DNA from 4 places in the Streptomyces sp. NPDC005202 genome. Region 2 is predicted to be linked to each of the others. Evidence: riboswitches for the same ligand, from Rfam matches in the RefSeq annotation. Region 2 holds a riboswitch; each other region holds the start of a gene.

Region 1 (4,189 bases), on a different contig from region 2:
CCTTCATCCTCCTCTTCGCCGGCTTCGAGACCACCGTCAACCTCATCGGCAACGGCACGTACGCCCTCCTCACCCACCCCGAGCAGCGGGACCGGCTCCAGAAGTCCCTGGAGAGCGGCGAAAGCGGCCTGCTGGAGACCGGCGTCGAGGAACTCCTGCGCTACGACGGTCCCGTGGAGCTCGCCACCTGGCGGTTCGCCACCCGGCCGCTCACCATCGGCGGGCAGGACATCGCACCCGGCGACCCGGTCCTCGTCGTCCTCGCCGCCGCCGACCGGGATCCGGCGCGGTTCGCCGACCCCGACGTTCTCGACCTCGGCCGACGTGACAACCAGCACCTCGGGTACGGCCACGGCATCCACTACTGCCTCGGCGCCCCGCTCGCCCGGCTGGAGGGCCAGACCGCGCTCGCCACCCTCCTCACCCGGCTCCCCGATCTCCAACTCGACGCCGATCCGGCCGACTTGCGCTGGCGTGGCGGGCTCATCATGCGCGGACTGCGGACACTGCCCGTCCGCTTCACGCCGGTCCGGTAAGTCGGACACGGGGCGAAAAGGGCCCTGCACCGGCCCGCTGACGAGGGCAAAGATGACACACGTTCAACTATGTGATCTTCACGTGATCTGCGCGGCATTAACTTGTGACAAGTGATCGTCACCCGATACGTTCACGCATCAGCGCGGCGCCGAGCAGCATCCGCCGCGCCGGTCACTGCTGTCGCACGAAAGGTTTCCGCATGCTCTCCGGGAACGGTCGTCACCGTCGCCCCCGTCAGGCTCCGGCTCTCCTTGTTGCGGCCGGAGTGACCGGTTCCGCCATCGCCATCCCGCTCCTCGGCGCCACCGGCGCGAGCGCGGCCGACGGCACCACGTGGGACAAGGTGGCCGAGTGCGAGAGCGGCGGCTCCTGGAGCGCCGACAACGGCAACGGCTACTACGGCGGCCTGCAGTTGACCCAGGACGACTGGGAGAAGTACGGCGGCCTCGCCTACGCCCCGAGCGCCGACCAGGCCAGCCGGTCCCAGCAGATAGCGGTCGCCGAGAAGATCCTCGCCGACCGGGGCCCCGGTGCCTGGCCCACCTGCGGGCTGCTCTCCGGTCTCACCAAGGACTCCGGTGAGGCGAACATCGACACCGGCGTGGGGAGCGGCTCGTCCTCGGCTTCCGACTCGTCCGGATCCTCCGACTCGTCCGAGTCGACCGACCATGGTCTGTCCGACTCGTCGACGGGCCCCTCCGGCTCGTCGGTCGAATCCGCTACGAAGCCTTCCTCTTCACCTTCTTCGCCTACCAAGGTGGACAACTCCCCCAAGTCCGACACATCCACTGAATCCGATGCGAGCGACTCGCGGGGCTTCGGCAGCTCACCCACGGCGGCTCCCGAGTTCGGCGACTCGGACAACTCCGGGCAGACCGGCGGCTCTTCGGCCCTGGTCGACACCGGGGCGCTCGGTACCGGCCGCCACCGTGGCGACAGTGCCGCCGAGGATCCGGCCGACAACCGTACGGCCGCCGCCTCTGGTCGTCACGCCTCACGCGGCGACAGCGGTGCACGCGCCACCGTCGACGACTCGTACACCGTCCGCTCCGGCGAATCCCTCGCGTCCATCGCCGACTCCCTTGACCTCCCGGGCGGGTGGCGCGCGCTCTATGCCGCGAACAAGGACGAGATCGGCGCCGACCCGGACCACCTCGTTGCCGGTCAGACCCTTGAAGTTCCTGCCGAAACGGCCCAAAAGTAGCGGGAGTTCACGTCATACTTCGCGCCGAATGTCCGGTGCAATGAAAGTGTGGGATGAGTCTCAGAAGCCCTGATCGTCTTTGAAATTCGGCGGATCGCGTGTCTACGGTCATGACCGCTCGCCATCGCGAGCCCCGGCTGCCGCAACGCCGAATCCTGCCAGCGGCTGCCCGGGAACAGTCGTCGCGTCAAGCGCCGTAGGCAGGAGCGGGGGACCCAAGGTAAGTGCCGCGCCGGGCAGTTGACCGGAGCGGCTGGGGGTGAAGCCGTGCCTCGCAAGGGGCGCGGCCGGGCAACTCAACCGGCCCGAACCCGACAGCTCACCTCGCAGGCGTCGGTGAGGGGATCCATCCATGCTGTTTTCCGGCAAGGGCAAGCACCGTCGTCCGTCCAAGGCAACCCGTGCCATCGCGCTCGCCGGTGTCACCGGTGCCGCCGTCGCCGCCCCGCTGATGGCGGCCGGCAACGCCTCCGCCGCCACCGCTTCCGAGTGGGACGCGGTCGCCCAGTGCGAGTCCGGCGGCAACTGGTCCATCAACACCGGCAACGGCTTCTACGGCGGTCTGCAGTTCACCAACTCCACCTGGGCCGCCTACGGCGGCACCGCCTACGCCCCGCGTGCCGACCTGGCCACCAAGGCGCAGCAGATAGCCATCGCCGAGAAGGTCCTCGCGGGCCAGGGCAAGGGCGCCTGGCCGGTCTGCGGCAAGGGCCTGTCCAGCGCCGCCTACACCGGCAGCACGGGCTCCTCGTCGAGCAACGGCTCCGGCAGCTCCACGAAGAGCAGCACCACCACCCGCTCCACCGAGCAGCAGGCCGCCAACCGCTCCGCGCAGCGTCCGGCCGCCAAGAAGACCGTCACCACCCCGACCGGCAAGAAGGTCAAGAAGGGCGACGGCGAGTACAAGGTGGTCGCGGGCGACACCCTCAGCTCGATCGCCGAGAAGCACCGCGTCCAGGGTGGCTGGCAGAAGCTGTTCGAACTGAACAAGGACATCGTCGAGGACGCCAACCTCATCTACCCGGGCCAGCAGCTGCACCTGAAGTGACAGCCGGTCGGCCAGCTGCACCTGAAGTGACAGCCGGTCGGCCAGCTGCACCTGAAGTGACAGCCGGCCGGTAGCCGAGCCACAGGTCCCTCGTGCGCGTGGCCTCCACAGTGGAGGTCGCACAGTGGAGGTCACGTGGGGCTCGCCGCCCGTCCCCGACGGGCTCCCCGCCCCGGTGCGTGTTCCCCCGTACGCACCGGGGCGGGGCTTTTCTTCTCCCGGTCTTCATCCCGGCTTCTCCAGGCCCCTTTGTTTCGTGTGGAAACAAAGTGTACGGTCACCCTGTCCACGGGACGGTCGGTCGGCTGGCCGATGGCTCCGGGCGGTTAGGCTCTAGTCGCAAGGCACACCAGCCCCGCACTTCCAGCGTCACATCCAAGAAGGAGATGCTCGTGCCGTCCATCGACGTCGTCGTAGCCCGGGAAATCCTGGACTCCCGAGGCAACCCCACGGTCGAGGTCGAGGTCGGCCTCGACGACGGCAGCACGGGTCGTGCCGCCGTCCCGTCCGGCGCTTCCACCGGCGCCTTCGAGGCCATCGAGCTCCGCGACGGCGACCCCAACCGCTACCAGGGCAAGGGCGTCGAGAAGGCCGTCCTGGCCGTCATCGAGCAGATCGGCCCGGAGCTGGTCGGCTACGACGCCACCGAGCAGCGCCTGATCGACCAGGCGATGTTCGACCTGGACGCCACCGACAACAAGGGCTCCCTCGGCGCCAACGCCATCCTCGGCGTCTCCCTCGCCGTCGCCCACGCCGCCTCCGAGGCCAGCGACCTCCCCCTCTTCCGCTACCTGGGCGGCCCGAACGCGCACCTGCTGCCGGTGCCGATGATGAACATCCTCAACGGCGGCTCGCACGCCGACTCCAACGTGGACATCCAGGAGTTCATGATCGCCCCGATCGGCGCGGAGTCCTTCTCCGAGGCGCTGCGCTGGGGTGCCGAGGTCTACCACACCCTGAAGAAGGTCCTGAAGGGCAAGGGCCTGTCCACCGGCCTCGGTGACGAGGGCGGCTTCGCCCCGAACCTCGGCTCCAACCGCGAGGCCCTCGACCTCATCCTGGAGGCCATCAAGGAGGCCGGCTACGCCCCCGGCCAGCAGATCGCCCTCGCCCTCGACGTCGCCGCCTCCGAGTTCTACAAGGACGGCAAGTACCTCTTCGAGGGCAAGGAGCGCTCCGCCGCGGAGATGACGGAGTACTACGAGGAGCTCGTCGCCGCCTACCCGCTGGTCTCCATCGAGGACCCGCTGTTCGAGGACGACTGGGCCGGCTGGAAGGTCATCACCGACAAGCTCGGCGACAAGGTCCAGCTGGTCGGCGACGACCTGTTCGTCACCAACCCGGAGCGCCTGGCCCGCGGCATCGAGGAGGGCGCCGCCAACGCCCTGCTGGTCAAGGTC
Region 2 (4,189 bases):
CCGGGGGCGCGGAGGTCGTCGTGCTGCCGGAGTTCGAGGAGCGCGCCAAGGAGCCGAACCGGCATCTGCTGGGCTGAACGGACGGCTCCGCCGACCGAAAACGGCCGGGGAAGCGGCGCGGACATACATGCGTGCACAACCTGTCCTGCGCATGGCGTACACTGGAGACACAACGACGCGGGGTGGAGCAGCTCGGTAGCTCGCTGGGCTCATAACCCAGAGGTCGCAGGTTCAAATCCTGTCCCCGCTACTGAAGGCTCAGGGCCGGAATCCGATCACGGGATTCCGGCCCTGAGTGTTTCTCCCGTGCTCGCGCACGGGGCCCCGGGGTCTGCGTACGTGTTCCTCCTCACACACGGTCATCCGGTCGGCCCACACGGCTCGCTCCCCGCACCGGGTCCGGGAAACCTGGACGGGCGGAGACCGGCGTTCGGCGTGTGCGGCAGGAGTCGAGTGGTGTGGCCAGGTGACGTGGAGGGTGAGGGGCCGTACGACCTCGCATCCCGCGGCAACGGCCTCGCACCGTACGACCACGGGTCCCGTGACGCAGGCCTCGGCCCGTACGCCAGAGCCGGCGGGCGGCTGCCCGGCGACCCCGTCCCCGACCCCGGGCTCGGCGACAGCCCGGCTCCCGTCCCGCCCGAAGAGGGCGAGCGGAGGCGGATCTCGTGTGCGCGCGCCTTCGTGCTGATGCTCCCGGCGCTGCTGCTCGTCGCCGGCGCCTGCTACGACTGCCTCACCCCGTCGGAGTTCACCGCGGCTCCCTTCTTCACGGCCGCACCCCTGGTCGCTGCCCCCCTGCTGTCCCGGCGGGCCACCGCGCTCACGGGGGTCGCGGCGGTCGCTGTCGTCCTCGCCCTGCACGTCAGGCTCGGCGTCGTCCTCCACGTCCACGCGGTCACCGAACTGGTCACCGTGGCGACGGTCGCCGTCCTGGCCGTGCTGATCAACCTCCTCGTGCGCCGCAGCGACGAGCGGCTCGCCTCCGCCCGTGAGATCGCCGAGGCCGCGCAGCGCGCGGTGCTGCCCGAGCCCGCGGGGCGGATCGGCGGACTGGACATCGCGGCCCGCTACGAGGCGGCGCAGGCGGACGCGTTCATCGGCGGCGACCTGTACGCGGTGCAGGACAGCCCGCACGGCGTCCGGCTCGTCGTCGGCGACGTGCGCGGCAAGGGCATGGGAGCGGTGGCGGCCGTGGCCGTGGTCATCGGGGCCTTCCGGGAAGCCGCCGAGCAGGAGCGCACGCTGGAGGCGGTGGCGCAGCGGCTGGAGCGGGCGCTGGCGCGCGAGGCTTCGCGGCGCGAAGGGATCGACGCCTTCGAGGGGTTCACCACCGCCGTCCTCGCCGAGATCCTCCACGACGGCACAGTGGTGCGGATCGTCAACCGCGGCCATCCGCCGCCGCTGCTGCTGTATGCGGACGGCACCCTGCGCACGCTGCCGGCCCGCGACCCCGGGCTACCGCTCGGCATGGGAGACCTGGGCATCTGGCCCGACCGTGCCGAGGAGACCGGGTTTCCCGCCGGAGCCATGATGCTCTTCCACACCGACGGCCTGTCCGAGGCCCGCGACGCCCGCGGCCGCTTCTACGACCTCGAACGGCGCCTCGACGGCCGGACGTTCGGCGACCCGGGCACGCTGCTCGGCACCCTCGCGGCGGAGGTGCGTCGGCACTCCGGGGGCGGCATGACGGACGACATGGCACTGCTCGCCGTACGGCGCCCCTGATCATTGTCACGCGACGTGATCGAACGGTCCCGGTGAGCATAACAACTGACACACCGTCATAAGTGGTCACGCTCCTGGGTCCTGGCCAACTCGCCCGCTTTTCACCACTCATGGCCCGTACGTCCAGGCCAAAAAGGTTTAATGATCAAGCCGAACGGCTTGGAATCCGCGCCTCGGGTCTATTAACGTTCGATAACGCAGCGCGGTCGTCCCAGCCGTCACAAGAGGCGGCTCCGTGCGCACCTGCCGAATCCCGTCAGGGAACCGGGGAACCAACCATCACCTTGGGGTGAATCGGGCGTCATCCGCCGTGACCGCACGGCTGGGTTACGCGCGTAGGAGACCTTCCTGCTCCGAACCCGTCAGCTAACCCGGTAGGCGAGAAGGAAGGAAAGGAGTACGCCCACGTGGCGTCCAACCGGCCCGCTCCCCAAGCCCCGTTCGTGCCGAGCCAGCGCACCGAGACCTTCGGCTACGGCAGCCACCGCACCGACGAGGGCCCCTGGGAGGAATGGAACCCCACCGAGGAGTCCATCCGCCCCGTACGCGGCCGGCATCGCGTCACCAAGCAGCGCGGCGGCGGGCTCGCCCGCAGCTCCACCGTCCTCGGCGTAGGTGTCATAGCCGCCGTCGGCGCGGGCGGCATGGCCAGTGCGCAGACCGGCAAGCCGCCGGTGTCCATCTCCCTGCCCGACCTGCCCTCCGTGGACTCCCTGCTCAGCGACTCCTCCGACGCCCCGAAGGGCTCCGCGACCGCGCTCAGCACCGTCGGCGTGACCTCCGCCGACACCGCCCAGGGCACCGCCGACGCCGGCGAGGCGCTGCGCAACCGCATCATGGCCCAGGCCGATCTGCAGCAGGTCCAGGTCGACACCAAGGCCGAGGCGGCCGCGGAGGCCGCCGCCGCCAAGCAGGCCGACGAGGCGGCCGCCAAGGCGGCGAAGGCGGCCGAGGCCAAGGCCGCCGCCGCCAAGCAGAAGGCGGAGGAGGAGGCCAAGAAGAAGGCCGAGGCCGAGCGCCTGGCCGAGCTGGCCAAGCAGTACACGCTGCCGACCTCCTCGTACACCATCACCGGTATCTTCGGCCAGGCCGGCTCCATGTGGTCCTCCGGCTACCACACCGGCCTCGACTTCGCCGCGCCCACAGGCACCCTGATCAAGGCGATCCACAGCGGCACCATCACCGAGGCAGGTTGGGCCGGCGCCTACGGCTACCGCACGATCCTCACCCTCGACGACGGCACCGAGCTGTGGTTCTGCCACCAGTCGTCGATCAGCGTCAAGGTCGGCCAGAAGGTCGGCACGGGCGACGTCATCGGCCGCGTGGGCGCCACCGGCAACGTCACCGGGCCGCACCTGCACCTGGAGGTCCACCCCGACGGCCAGGCCACCGGGATCGACCCGATGACGTGGCTTCGGGGCAAGGGCCTCAACCCCTGACACCTGCCCTTCCCTGATCCCCGGCGGTCCTGACGGCGCCCCCCCGACGTCAGGGCTGCCGGTCAGGTGTTCGCGCAACCTTTGCGGGAGTCGGCGGAATGGGCCCCTCCGGCATGGGTGTTGATGCTGGTCATGACTTCTCCACGCAAGCTGGGCACGTCCGACCTCGAGGTCTTCCCCGCCCTCGGCGGCAACGTCTTCGGCTGGACCGCCGACGAGGCGCAGTCCTTCGCCGTCCTCGACGCGTACACGGCTGCCGGCGGCAACTTCGTCGACACCGCCGACTCCTACTCGGCGTGGGTCGAGGGCAACCGGGGCGGCGAGTCCGAGACGATCACCGGCTGGGGGTCCCCCTGCTCGAAGAGCTTGGGGGAGGGTGAAGCAGCGCGGCAACCGCTCCGACATCGTCGTCGCCCGGAGGCGTCGGCGTAGCCTCTCCGCTACGACCGGTACGGGTTGTACGGGGTGTACGGGTTGTACGGGGGATACGGCGCCGCCGGATACCCGTACACCCCGTACACCGGCCATGGCCCCGCAGCCACCGGAACCGGAGGAGCCGTGGCCCGCGCCGCGTGGTCCAACGCCGGCCGGGCCACCTCCCGCCGCCGCCACAGCTCGTGCAGCAACTCCCGTTCCCGTACGACGAAGTCGGCCCCGGCCCGCCCCCGGCGCCCCCGGTGCCGCAGGAACGCCAGCGAGGTCGCGTACGCCTCGTACTGGGCGACCGCCCGCGCCGCCGGCTTCCCGAAGTGGTGCCCGGCGTACTCCCGGGCCAGCCTGCGCGCCCGCATGGAGCCGAGGGCGAACGGCTCGGCCGGTGCCAGCCATCCGGCGGCGGCGTAGGCGGGCAGCTCCTCGCGCACGGTCCGCAGCTCCCGCTGCCGCGTCCAGATCACCAGCCAGGTCAGCAGCCCGAACGCGGGCACCATGAACGCCCCGTAGACGGCGAAGAAGCCGTAGTCGCCGAAGGTCGAGGAGCCGTTCCAGAAGGCGTGCATGCTCATCGCGAGCAGCAGTCCGGA
Region 3 (4,189 bases), on a different contig from region 2:
GCGCGCGGGCCCAGGAGTGGGTGGACGAGGCGCTGGCCCGGGAACTGGGGCTGGAGCGGGAGGCGTTGACGGCCGCGGAACGGTGAGGACGCCTTCGCCTCGCCCCGCCCCGGAACCCGAGGAGCATCCGCCGACCGCCCCGGAGCCCGCGGAGCGTCACCGACCGCCATGGAACGGCGCGGGCCTCTCGCCCGCCCCCCGGCAACGACAAGGGGCACGACCCGGTGTCGAGGTCGTGCCCCTTGGTGACTTCGGTACGCGGAGCCCGACTGCGGCCCGCCCTCAAGCCACCGAAGCGATCCGCATCTTGATGTCGTCCGGCGACAGCGTGCCCTTGGCCCTCACGTGGTCGCCCGACGACTCGCCGCGCAGTCGGCGGCCGATCCACGGCACCAGGTACTCACGCGCCCAGTGGACGTCGTCGCGGCGGATCTCCAGGGTGCCGCGCGGCGGCAGCGGTGGCCAGGGCTGCTCCGGGTCGGCCGGGACGTCGATACCGAGGGCCTGCCCGGCGCGTAGCGCCACGCGCGTGTGCCCCTCGGGAGACAGGTGCAGCCGGTCGTCGTCCCAGGCGCGGCGGTCCTGGATGGCCTTGAGGGACCACAGGTCGAGCACCGGGCAGCCGTAGCGGTCGGCGATGGCCCGTACGTGCCCGTTGTATGTGGCGATCTTGCCGCGCAGGTGCTTGAGGACGGGCACGTCCCGGGTGTCGAAGCCGGTGGCGACCATGACGGTGCCGGCGGCGGAGGCGAGCCGGGCGACCGCCTTCTCGAAGCGCTCCGCCACGTCGTCCGGGTCGGTGCCGGGGCGGATGATGTCGTTGCCGCCCGCGCAGAACGACACCAGGTCCGGGGCGAGTTCGACGGCCCGCGGGATCTGGTCCGCCACGATCTGGTCGAGCAGCTTGCCGCGCACGGCGAGGTTCGTGTAGTTGAAGTCGCCCTCGGGCCGCCGGTCCGCGAGGAGCACGGCGAACCGGTCGGCCCAGCCGACGAACGCCCCGTCGGGGCCGGGGTCGCCGACACCCTCGGTGAAGCTGTCCCCCACCGCCACGTACGACCCGATCACTGATCTGCTGTCACTCTTCGAATCGTCTGCCACATCGGCCCATGATTCACCTTTGATGTGACCTACGCGACCGTAGGCAGGGGTTGACGGGCGGTGAGATAAGCCACTTTCCGTTTCTGGCTCAACCGGGAATACGCGGCAGGAACGAGCCGCCGAACACCGAAGGCCGGACCCGGGGATCGGGGTCCGGCCTTCGGCGGCGTGTCAGGCAGGTGGTTCCGAGGGGCGCGCGCGTCAGCCGACGGCGACGCCGTGCGAGCGAAGGTAGGCGACCGGGTCCACGTCCGAGCCGTAGTTCGGCGTGGTGCGGATCTCGAAGTGCAGGTGCGGGCCAGTCACGTTGCCGGTCGCACCGGACAGGCCGAGCTGCTGGCCCGCGGTCACGGTCTGGCCGGCGGAGACCGAGAGGGAGGACAGGTGGGCGTACTGGGCGTAGTAGCCGTCGCTCAGCTTGACGACGACCTGGTTGCCGTACGCGCCGCCCCAGCCCGCAAAGACGACGGTGCCCGCGGCCACGGCCTTGACCGGGGTGCCGGTCGGCACGACGAAGTCGACGCCCGTGTGGTAGCCGCTGGACCACATGCTGCCGGCCACGTGGTAGCCGGTGCCGATGGTGGCGCCGGTCACGGGGAGGGTGTAGCCGGTGGAGGTGGTCTGGGCGGCCTGGGTGGCCTTCGTGGCTTTCGTGGCCTTCGTACCCTTCGTGACGAAGGCCGAGGAGGATGCGGAGGACGACGACTTGGGCGCCTGTGTCGCGTCGGTCGTCGCGGCCTTGTGGCCGAGCGTCAGCTTCAGGCCCGGGTGGATCAGCGACGGGTCGTCGCCGATGGCCCGGCGGTTGTCCTGGTAGAGCTTCTTCCAGCCGCCGACGACATGCTGCTTTTCGGCGATCTTCGAGAGGTAGTCGCCGGTCCTGACGGTGTAGATCCGCACGCCCGCGTACTTGGCGGCGGCCGTCTTCCCGGTCACGGGACGGTCTGGACGGCCTTTTCGGAGACGGACTGCGCGGGGGCCGCGTGGGCGCCGGTGGCTCCGATGAGCGGCAGGGCGAGGGCGGCGCCACCGGTTCCGGCGGCGGCGATGGTGCGGGTGAAGCGCTGGGGCTTCGGGCGGCGGTGCTTTCCCTTCGCCGGCATGGCAAATTCCTCTCCGGCGCCTGCGAGGTGAGCTGTCGGGTTCGGGCTGGAGATGCCCGGCCGCGGGGACGCGGCTTAACCCCTAGCCGTTCCGGAGACCGGAACAGGCAGTCGTACCTGTGGGTCCCGCCGCTCCTGCCGTGCACAGGTGAGTGTGCGGGCCCCGGACGGCGGCAGGATTCGGCGTCCGTCCGGATCGGTGGAGAACGTAAGCGATCAAGACACGCAGGGACAAGCAGATGGTCACAGTTCTCCGCCTTTTGCTTGATCCGTTACGGGAATTCCCGGTCACCCTCCGTGAATTCGATCGCCCTTTCCTTGTTCAATTCCCTGGAATATTACACGAATTACGTGAACATGACGGGCGACGCTCGGTCACGAATATGATGCTCCTCACGCGGCCGCTTTCCAGCACCCCTTAATCCGGAGCGAGTTGGAATGAAGGCTGCAATTCGGACAGTAGTTTCAGATACGACGGAGGCGGAGAACCGTCGCATCGAGGTCGCCACCGAGCCCGGTGCGCAGCCCGTGATGCAGCAGGACGGCACCGCGGAGCACTTCACCTTCCCGCAGGCTCTCGGCTGCACTCGAGCCGGGGGGACCCCCACTTCGGCATTCGTACATCGCCGTCGGGTCGAGGCCGCGCAGCCGCAGCGCCGGAACCGGCTCGACGTAGTGCTGCGCCTGGAGCAGGGCGAGGACGACCGTCTCGCCGCCGAGCACGTACTGCACCGCGCTCAGCCCGCCCTGCGGCGGGCGCAGCCGGAAGAGGTCGCCGCGCTGCACGACGGGCCGGATCTCCTTGTAGAGGGCCACCCAAGCCCGTGCCTCGGTCAGCTCTTCCTCCGTCCACCCGGTGAGGTCGCCGCCGACGCCGAGTACTCCGGCCATGGCGCTGACGAAACGGAAGCGCAAACCCGCCCGTTGAGCTGGGTGTTCGGGCTGTCGGTGACCCAGGCGGCCATGACCCGCGCGGGATGGATCTGGCTGAAGCCGTGCTGGATGACAAGGCGGTCGAGCGGATCGGTGTTGTCCGAGGTCCACACCTGGTCCGTCCGGCTCATGATGCCGATGTCGACGCGGCCTCCGCCGCCCGAGCAGGACTCGAAGGCGACGCCCGGGTGGGCGGCCCGCAGCCGGTCCAGCAGGGCGTACACCGCGCGCACGTGGTCGACCCACAGGCGCTGCGGATACGACTCCCCGGGCCAGCCGGCGTCGGTGAAGCAGCGGTTGAAGTCCCACTTCACGTAGTCGATCGGGGCGCTGGACAGGAGCCCGTCGAGCTGCTCCCACAGATACTCCTGGACGTCCTCGCGGGCCAGGTTGAGCACGAGCTGGTTGCGGAATTCCGTCCGCTTTCGTCCTGGTTGGTACTGCACCCAGTCGGGGTGGGCGCGGTACAGGTCGCTGTCCGAATTGACCATCTCGGGCTCGACCCAGATGCCGAACTGCATGCCGAGGGCGTGCACGTGGTCGGCGAGCGGCTTCAGGCCGGCCGGGAAGCGGTCGGGGTTGGGCCGCCAGTCGCCGAGCCCGGCCCGGTCACTGGTGCGGGCGCCGAACCAGCCGTCGTCGACCACGAACAGCTCGATGCCGATGGCCGCCGCCCGCCGCGCGAGCGCCCGCTGCCGCTCCTCGGAGATGTCGAACTCCGTGGCCTCCCAGGAGTTGTAGAGCACCGGCCGGTCCCGGTCCGCGTCCGGGATGACGTGCCCGCTGGTAGGCGTGCCAGGCGCGGCTCGCGCCGCCGAAGCCGCCGTCGCTGAACAGGCCCGCGAAGACCGGCGTCGTGTACGACTCCCCAGCGGCCAGCGTCAGCAGGCCCGAGTCGTCGTACCCGGCGCCGCCGGTGATCTGCACCCGCCCGTCCGGGAGCCCGGCGACCGCGATCCGCCAGGAGCCGGACCAGCCGAGGGCACAGCCGTAGACCTCGCCGTGTTCCTCGGTGGCGTCGGTGTCGAGGGCGACCCACGGCAGGTGCTGGT
Region 4 (4,189 bases), on a different contig from region 2:
TACGGCCCGGTGATGCGCTTCGTGTGCGGCACGGAGTTCGCCTCCCCGAGGCTGGCCAAACACCTGGCGGCGGCGCACGGCTGAGAAGTTTTTCCCGGCCGGCCGTCACATCTCGCGCCCCGGCTCCGTCAGTGCAGTGAGAGCAACACCCCGCTGATCACTGACACAGGAGGCACCACCATGCAGGCTCGGATGAAGAACCCGGCGTACGTCCTGCCCACCGCCATGAAGGGCATCGGCAGCATCATCCAGGCGATCGGTGAGGGCGGCCTCCCCCAGGAGCTGGCGGAGATCGTCGGGCTGCGCGCCAGCCAGATCAACGGCTGCAGCGCGTGCGTGCACGGGCACACGGTGAACCTGCGCAAGGCCGGGGCGAACGAGGAGCGCATCGCGGCCGTGGCCGCCTGGCGCGAGGCGCCCTGCTTCACGGACGCCGAGCGTGCCGCGCTGCAGCTGGCCGAGCGGATGACCCGCCTCGCCGACCGGTCGGAGGAGGCGGTGCCCGACGCCCTGTGGGACGAGGTGGCCGACCACTTCGACGAGAAGGAGCTGTCTGCGCTGCTCCTCGTGATCTCGCTCACCAACATGTTCAACCGGCTCAACACCACCATCAAGGAGCCCGCGGGCACCACCTGGTGAAGAGCCGGAGTACGAAAGGCAGTTGCGGGGGACGCGGCCGGGACAGCGGTGTACGCCGCTGTCGTCCGGTTCCCGTCGGGCCGGTGGGGCGGGTCCGTATTCTCTGATCATGGCCGCTCCCCTCGCATATGCCCTCATCGCCACTGACCTGGACGGAACGCTGCTGCGCGGCGACGACACCCTGTCCGAACGGTCCCTCGCCGCGCTCGCGCGGGTGGCGGCGGCCGGTGCCCGGCACCTCGTGGTGACCGGACGGCCGGCGCCGAGGGTGCGGCCGCTGCTCGACGACCTGGGCAGCACGGGGCTCGCGGTGTGCGGTCAGGGCGCGCAGCTGTACGACGCCGGGGCGGACCGTCTGCTGTGGTCGGTCACCCTGGACCGGGAGCTGGCCGAGACCGCGCTCGGCAAGATCGAGGCCGAGGTGGGGCAGGTCTACGCCGCGGTCGACCAGGACGGGGTGGACGGGCTCACGCTCATCGAGCCGGGGTACCTCATGCCGCACCCCACCCTGCCCGCCGTACGGGTCGAACGGCGCGACGACCTGTGGTGCGCGCCCATCAGCAAGGTGCTGCTGCGCCATCCCACCCTGTCCGACGACGAGTTGGCGACGGCGGCCCGGAACGTGGTCGGTTCCCTCGCGACGGTCACCATGTCGGGCCCGGGGACCGTCGAACTTCAGCCATGCGGCATCACCAAGGCGACGGGGCTGGCGCTGGCCGCAGAACACCTGGGGCTGAGCCGCGAACACGCCCTCGCCTTCGGCGACATGCCGAACGACATCCCCATGTTCCAGTGGGCCGCCCGCGGCGTCGCCATGGCCAACGCCCACCCCGAACTCAAGGCGGTGGCCGACGAGGTCACCTTGTCGAACGAGGACGACGGCATCGCCGTCGTCCTCGAGCGGTTGTTCCCGGGCCGGTAGGCGCCAGGAGGAGGCATCAGGGGGCGCGCCGTACGTCAGTACGCCGCGTCCGGGGGCGCACCGTAGGTCAGTACGCCGTGTCCGGGGCGCGCCCAGGTCAGTACGCGCCGAAGACGTTGTCGATCGAGCCGTACCGCGCGGCCGCGTAGTTGCAGGCGGCCGTGATGTTGGCGACCGGGTCGTAGATGTCGTACGACGTGCCGGGCACGTGGTAGGCCCTGAACGTCGGGTCGATGACCTGGAGCAGGCCCTTGGACGGGATGCCCGCGCGGGCGTTGGAGTCCCAGAGGTTGATGGCCCGCGGGTTGCCCGACGACTCGCGCATGATGTTGCGGTAGATGCCGTTGTACGTCCCCGGGATGCCCCTCTGCGCCATGATCGCCAGCGACGCCCGGATCCACCCGTCGAGGTTGTTCGGGTACGAGACCGCGGTCGCGGCGGTCGTGGTGGACGTCGTGGTGGCCGCGGAGGCGCTGGTCGCACCGATCAGCGGGAGGGCGAGGACGGCGGCACCCGTGCCGGCGACGGCGAGGGTGCGGGCGAGACGAGCGGTGCGGGCACGGCGGGGCTGAGCCTTGACGGGCATGGCAGATTCCTCTCCGTCGCCTGCGAGGTGAGCTGTCGGGTTCGGGCTGGGAGGTGCCCGGCCGCGCCCGGAAGAGCGCGACTTCACCCCAAGCCGTTCCGGCGCGACGTACGACGTGGGACGTACGACGTGCGGATCGGCGACTTACCTGGGTCCCCCGCTCCTGCCGTGAGTGGTTCGGTCGACGGGTTCCGGGCGGCGGCAGGATTCGGCGTCCGCCCGACGGCCGGGAACGTATGCGAGAGCACATGTCCGAAACAAGTGCCGGAGTCACACATCGCCCTAGTTGACCTTGATGTGAGGCGTATAAGACGCTTGATCCTTTGCGGTTGCCAAGCCTCAACTCGCTTGCAGGGGAAGGGGAAACGAGGGTGAGGGGGTGCAGGACATCGGCGGCTGACCGTGACTCAATTCACTGTTTGAGCGGCCGAAGGGCATTCAAGACCAAGGGGAATTCAATCCCCAATAGGGGTGAATCGGGCACCCGCAGTCCGGTGAAGCGGGCACCCCCGGGGTGCGCGTGATGGTCGCCACGTCGACGGAGGGCCGGGTCGGCTCGCCGGCCCGGTGGTGGGCGGGCGGCGTGTCGCGACGCTGATCGTCCCGTAGCCCGTTCGGATGCCCTGTGGGTCGTTTCACAGAAGAATGGCGTACGGATGTATGGGGGAGCGCAGAGCGAACAGGAGGGGTAAGTCAATAGATATGCGTTCTTATCAGATGATCAAAAACATACCGGGCGTGATCCGATACCGCCTGGCCTGTATCGGTGGGCGTTATCGGTGATCGAAACGTGACCGGATACGCTGACTCGAGTGATGGCAGCGACCTATCGACAAACCGTGTAACCGCCAGCAGACACCAGCAGACAGGAGACCCCTCGTGACCGTCGTCGGGCCGTTCGGGCTGAGCGTGCGGGACCAGGCTCTCGAAGCCGATGTCCAGGCCGGGTTGGCGGCTGTCGAGGAAGGGTTGCTCGAAGCCACCAAGAGCGAGGTTCCCTTCATCACGGAGGCCGCGCAGCACCTCGTACGGGCGGGCGGGAAGCGGTTTCGGCCGCTGCTCGTGATGCTCGCTGCGCAGTTCGGGGACCCGTACGCGCCGGGGGTCGTGCCGTCGGCCGTGGTCGTGGAGCTGACGCACCTGGCCACGCTGTACCACGACGACGTGATGGACGAGGCTGCGGTGCGGCGCGGGGTGCCCAGCGCGAACACCCGCTGGGGGAACTCGGTCGCGGTCCTCACCGGGGACTTCCTCTTCGCCCGGGCCTCGCAGATCCTCGCCGACCTCGGCCCCGAGGCCGTGCGGGTGCAGGCCGTGGCGTTCGAGCGGCTGGTCACCGGGCAGATCCTGGAGACGGCGGGGCCGACGGACGGGCGCGATCCGGTCGAGCACTACCTGGACGTGCTGGGCGGCAAGACGGGGTCGCTGGTGGCGGTGTCGTGCCGGTTCGGGGCGATGATGTCCGGGGCTGACGAGACGGTCGTGGACGTACTGACGCAGTACGGCGAGCGGCTGGGGGTCGCCTTCCAGCTCGCGGACGACGTGCTGGACATCGCTTCCGACTCGCACGAGTCCGGGAAGACGCCGGGGACGGATCTCCGGGAGGGGATCGCGACGCTTCCGGTGCTGCGGCTGCGGGAGCGGGCGGCACGGCTGGGGCTGGCCGAGGACATCGCGCTGTGCGAGCTGCTGGACTCCGACCTGAGTGACGACGTGCGGCACGCGGAGGCGCTGGCGGCGCTGCGGGTGCACCCGGCGTTGGAGCAGGCGCGGAGGGACACCGTGCGGTATGCGGAGGAGGCGCGGGCTGCGCTGGCGCCGCTGCGGGAGTGCGACGCGAAGAGGGCGCTGATGGAGCTGTGCGATGCGGTGGTGCACCGGGCGGGCTGACCCGCCTTCGTTGACCCGCCTTCTTCCACCTCGCCTTCTTCCACCTCGCCTTCTTCCACCTCGCCTTCGTTCACCCCGCCTTCGTCCACCCCGCCTTCGTTCACCCGCCCGGGCCGACTCGCTCGGGTGAGGAGCGAGCCACCGCTGCATGT

Evidence for each region. A riboswitch is a leader RNA that binds a small molecule or an ion and turns the genes downstream of it on or off. The one in region 2 is predicted to bind cyclic di-AMP.
Region 1: linked by a shared signal. The riboswitch ahead of ABZV31_RS23405 (transglycosylase family protein) and the one ahead of ABZV31_RS30505 (M23 family metallopeptidase) in region 2 are both predicted to bind cyclic di-AMP.
Region 3: linked by a shared signal. The riboswitch ahead of ABZV31_RS20930 (LysM peptidoglycan-binding domain-containing M23 family metallopeptidase) and the one ahead of ABZV31_RS30505 (M23 family metallopeptidase) in region 2 are both predicted to bind cyclic di-AMP.
Region 4: linked by a shared signal. The riboswitch ahead of ABZV31_RS09350 (transglycosylase SLT domain-containing protein) and the one ahead of ABZV31_RS30505 (M23 family metallopeptidase) in region 2 are both predicted to bind cyclic di-AMP.

Annotation. Positions count from the first base shown of each region.
Region 1 is NZ_JBEXHW010000017.1:70,739-74,927, forward strand. Features, by position in the region: gene ABZV31_RS23395 (cytochrome P450) at 1-536, shown strand, start outside; gene ABZV31_RS23400 (transglycosylase family protein) at 737-1,741, shown strand; cyclic di-AMP (ydaO/yuaA leader) riboswitch at 1,924-2,089, shown strand; gene ABZV31_RS23405 (transglycosylase family protein) at 2,094-2,789, shown strand; gene eno (phosphopyruvate hydratase) at 3,176-4,189, shown strand, end outside.
Region 2 is NZ_JBEXHW010000030.1:67,545-71,733, forward strand. Features, by position in the region: gene ABZV31_RS30490 (dihydrofolate reductase family protein) at 1-77, shown strand, start outside; tRNA gene ABZV31_RS30495 (tRNA-Met) at 177-250, shown strand; gene ABZV31_RS30500 (PP2C family protein-serine/threonine phosphatase) at 454-1,728, shown strand; cyclic di-AMP (ydaO/yuaA leader) riboswitch at 1,963-2,124, shown strand; gene ABZV31_RS30505 (M23 family metallopeptidase) at 2,136-3,167, shown strand; partial or broken gene ABZV31_RS30510 (aldo/keto reductase) at 3,300-3,503, shown strand; gene ABZV31_RS30515 (PrsW family intramembrane metalloprotease) at 3,608-4,189, opposite strand, start outside.
Region 3 is NZ_JBEXHW010000013.1:173,507-177,695, forward strand. Features, by position in the region: gene ABZV31_RS20920 (TetR family transcriptional regulator C-terminal domain-containing protein) at 1-86, shown strand, start outside; gene ABZV31_RS20925 (SGNH/GDSL hydrolase family protein) at 283-1,068, opposite strand; partial or broken gene ABZV31_RS20930 (LysM peptidoglycan-binding domain-containing M23 family metallopeptidase) at 1,303-2,204, opposite strand; cyclic di-AMP (ydaO/yuaA leader) riboswitch at 2,207-2,365, opposite strand; partial or broken gene ABZV31_RS20935 (alpha-galactosidase) at 2,670-4,189, opposite strand, start outside.
Region 4 is NZ_JBEXHW010000004.1:82,787-86,975, forward strand. Features, by position in the region: gene ABZV31_RS09335 (FAD-dependent oxidoreductase) at 1-84, shown strand, start outside; gene ABZV31_RS09340 (carboxymuconolactone decarboxylase family protein) at 181-639, shown strand; gene ABZV31_RS09345 (HAD family hydrolase) at 749-1,561, shown strand; gene ABZV31_RS09350 (transglycosylase SLT domain-containing protein) at 1,659-2,147, opposite strand; cyclic di-AMP (ydaO/yuaA leader) riboswitch at 2,152-2,340, opposite strand; gene ABZV31_RS09355 (polyprenyl synthetase family protein) at 3,027-4,037, shown strand.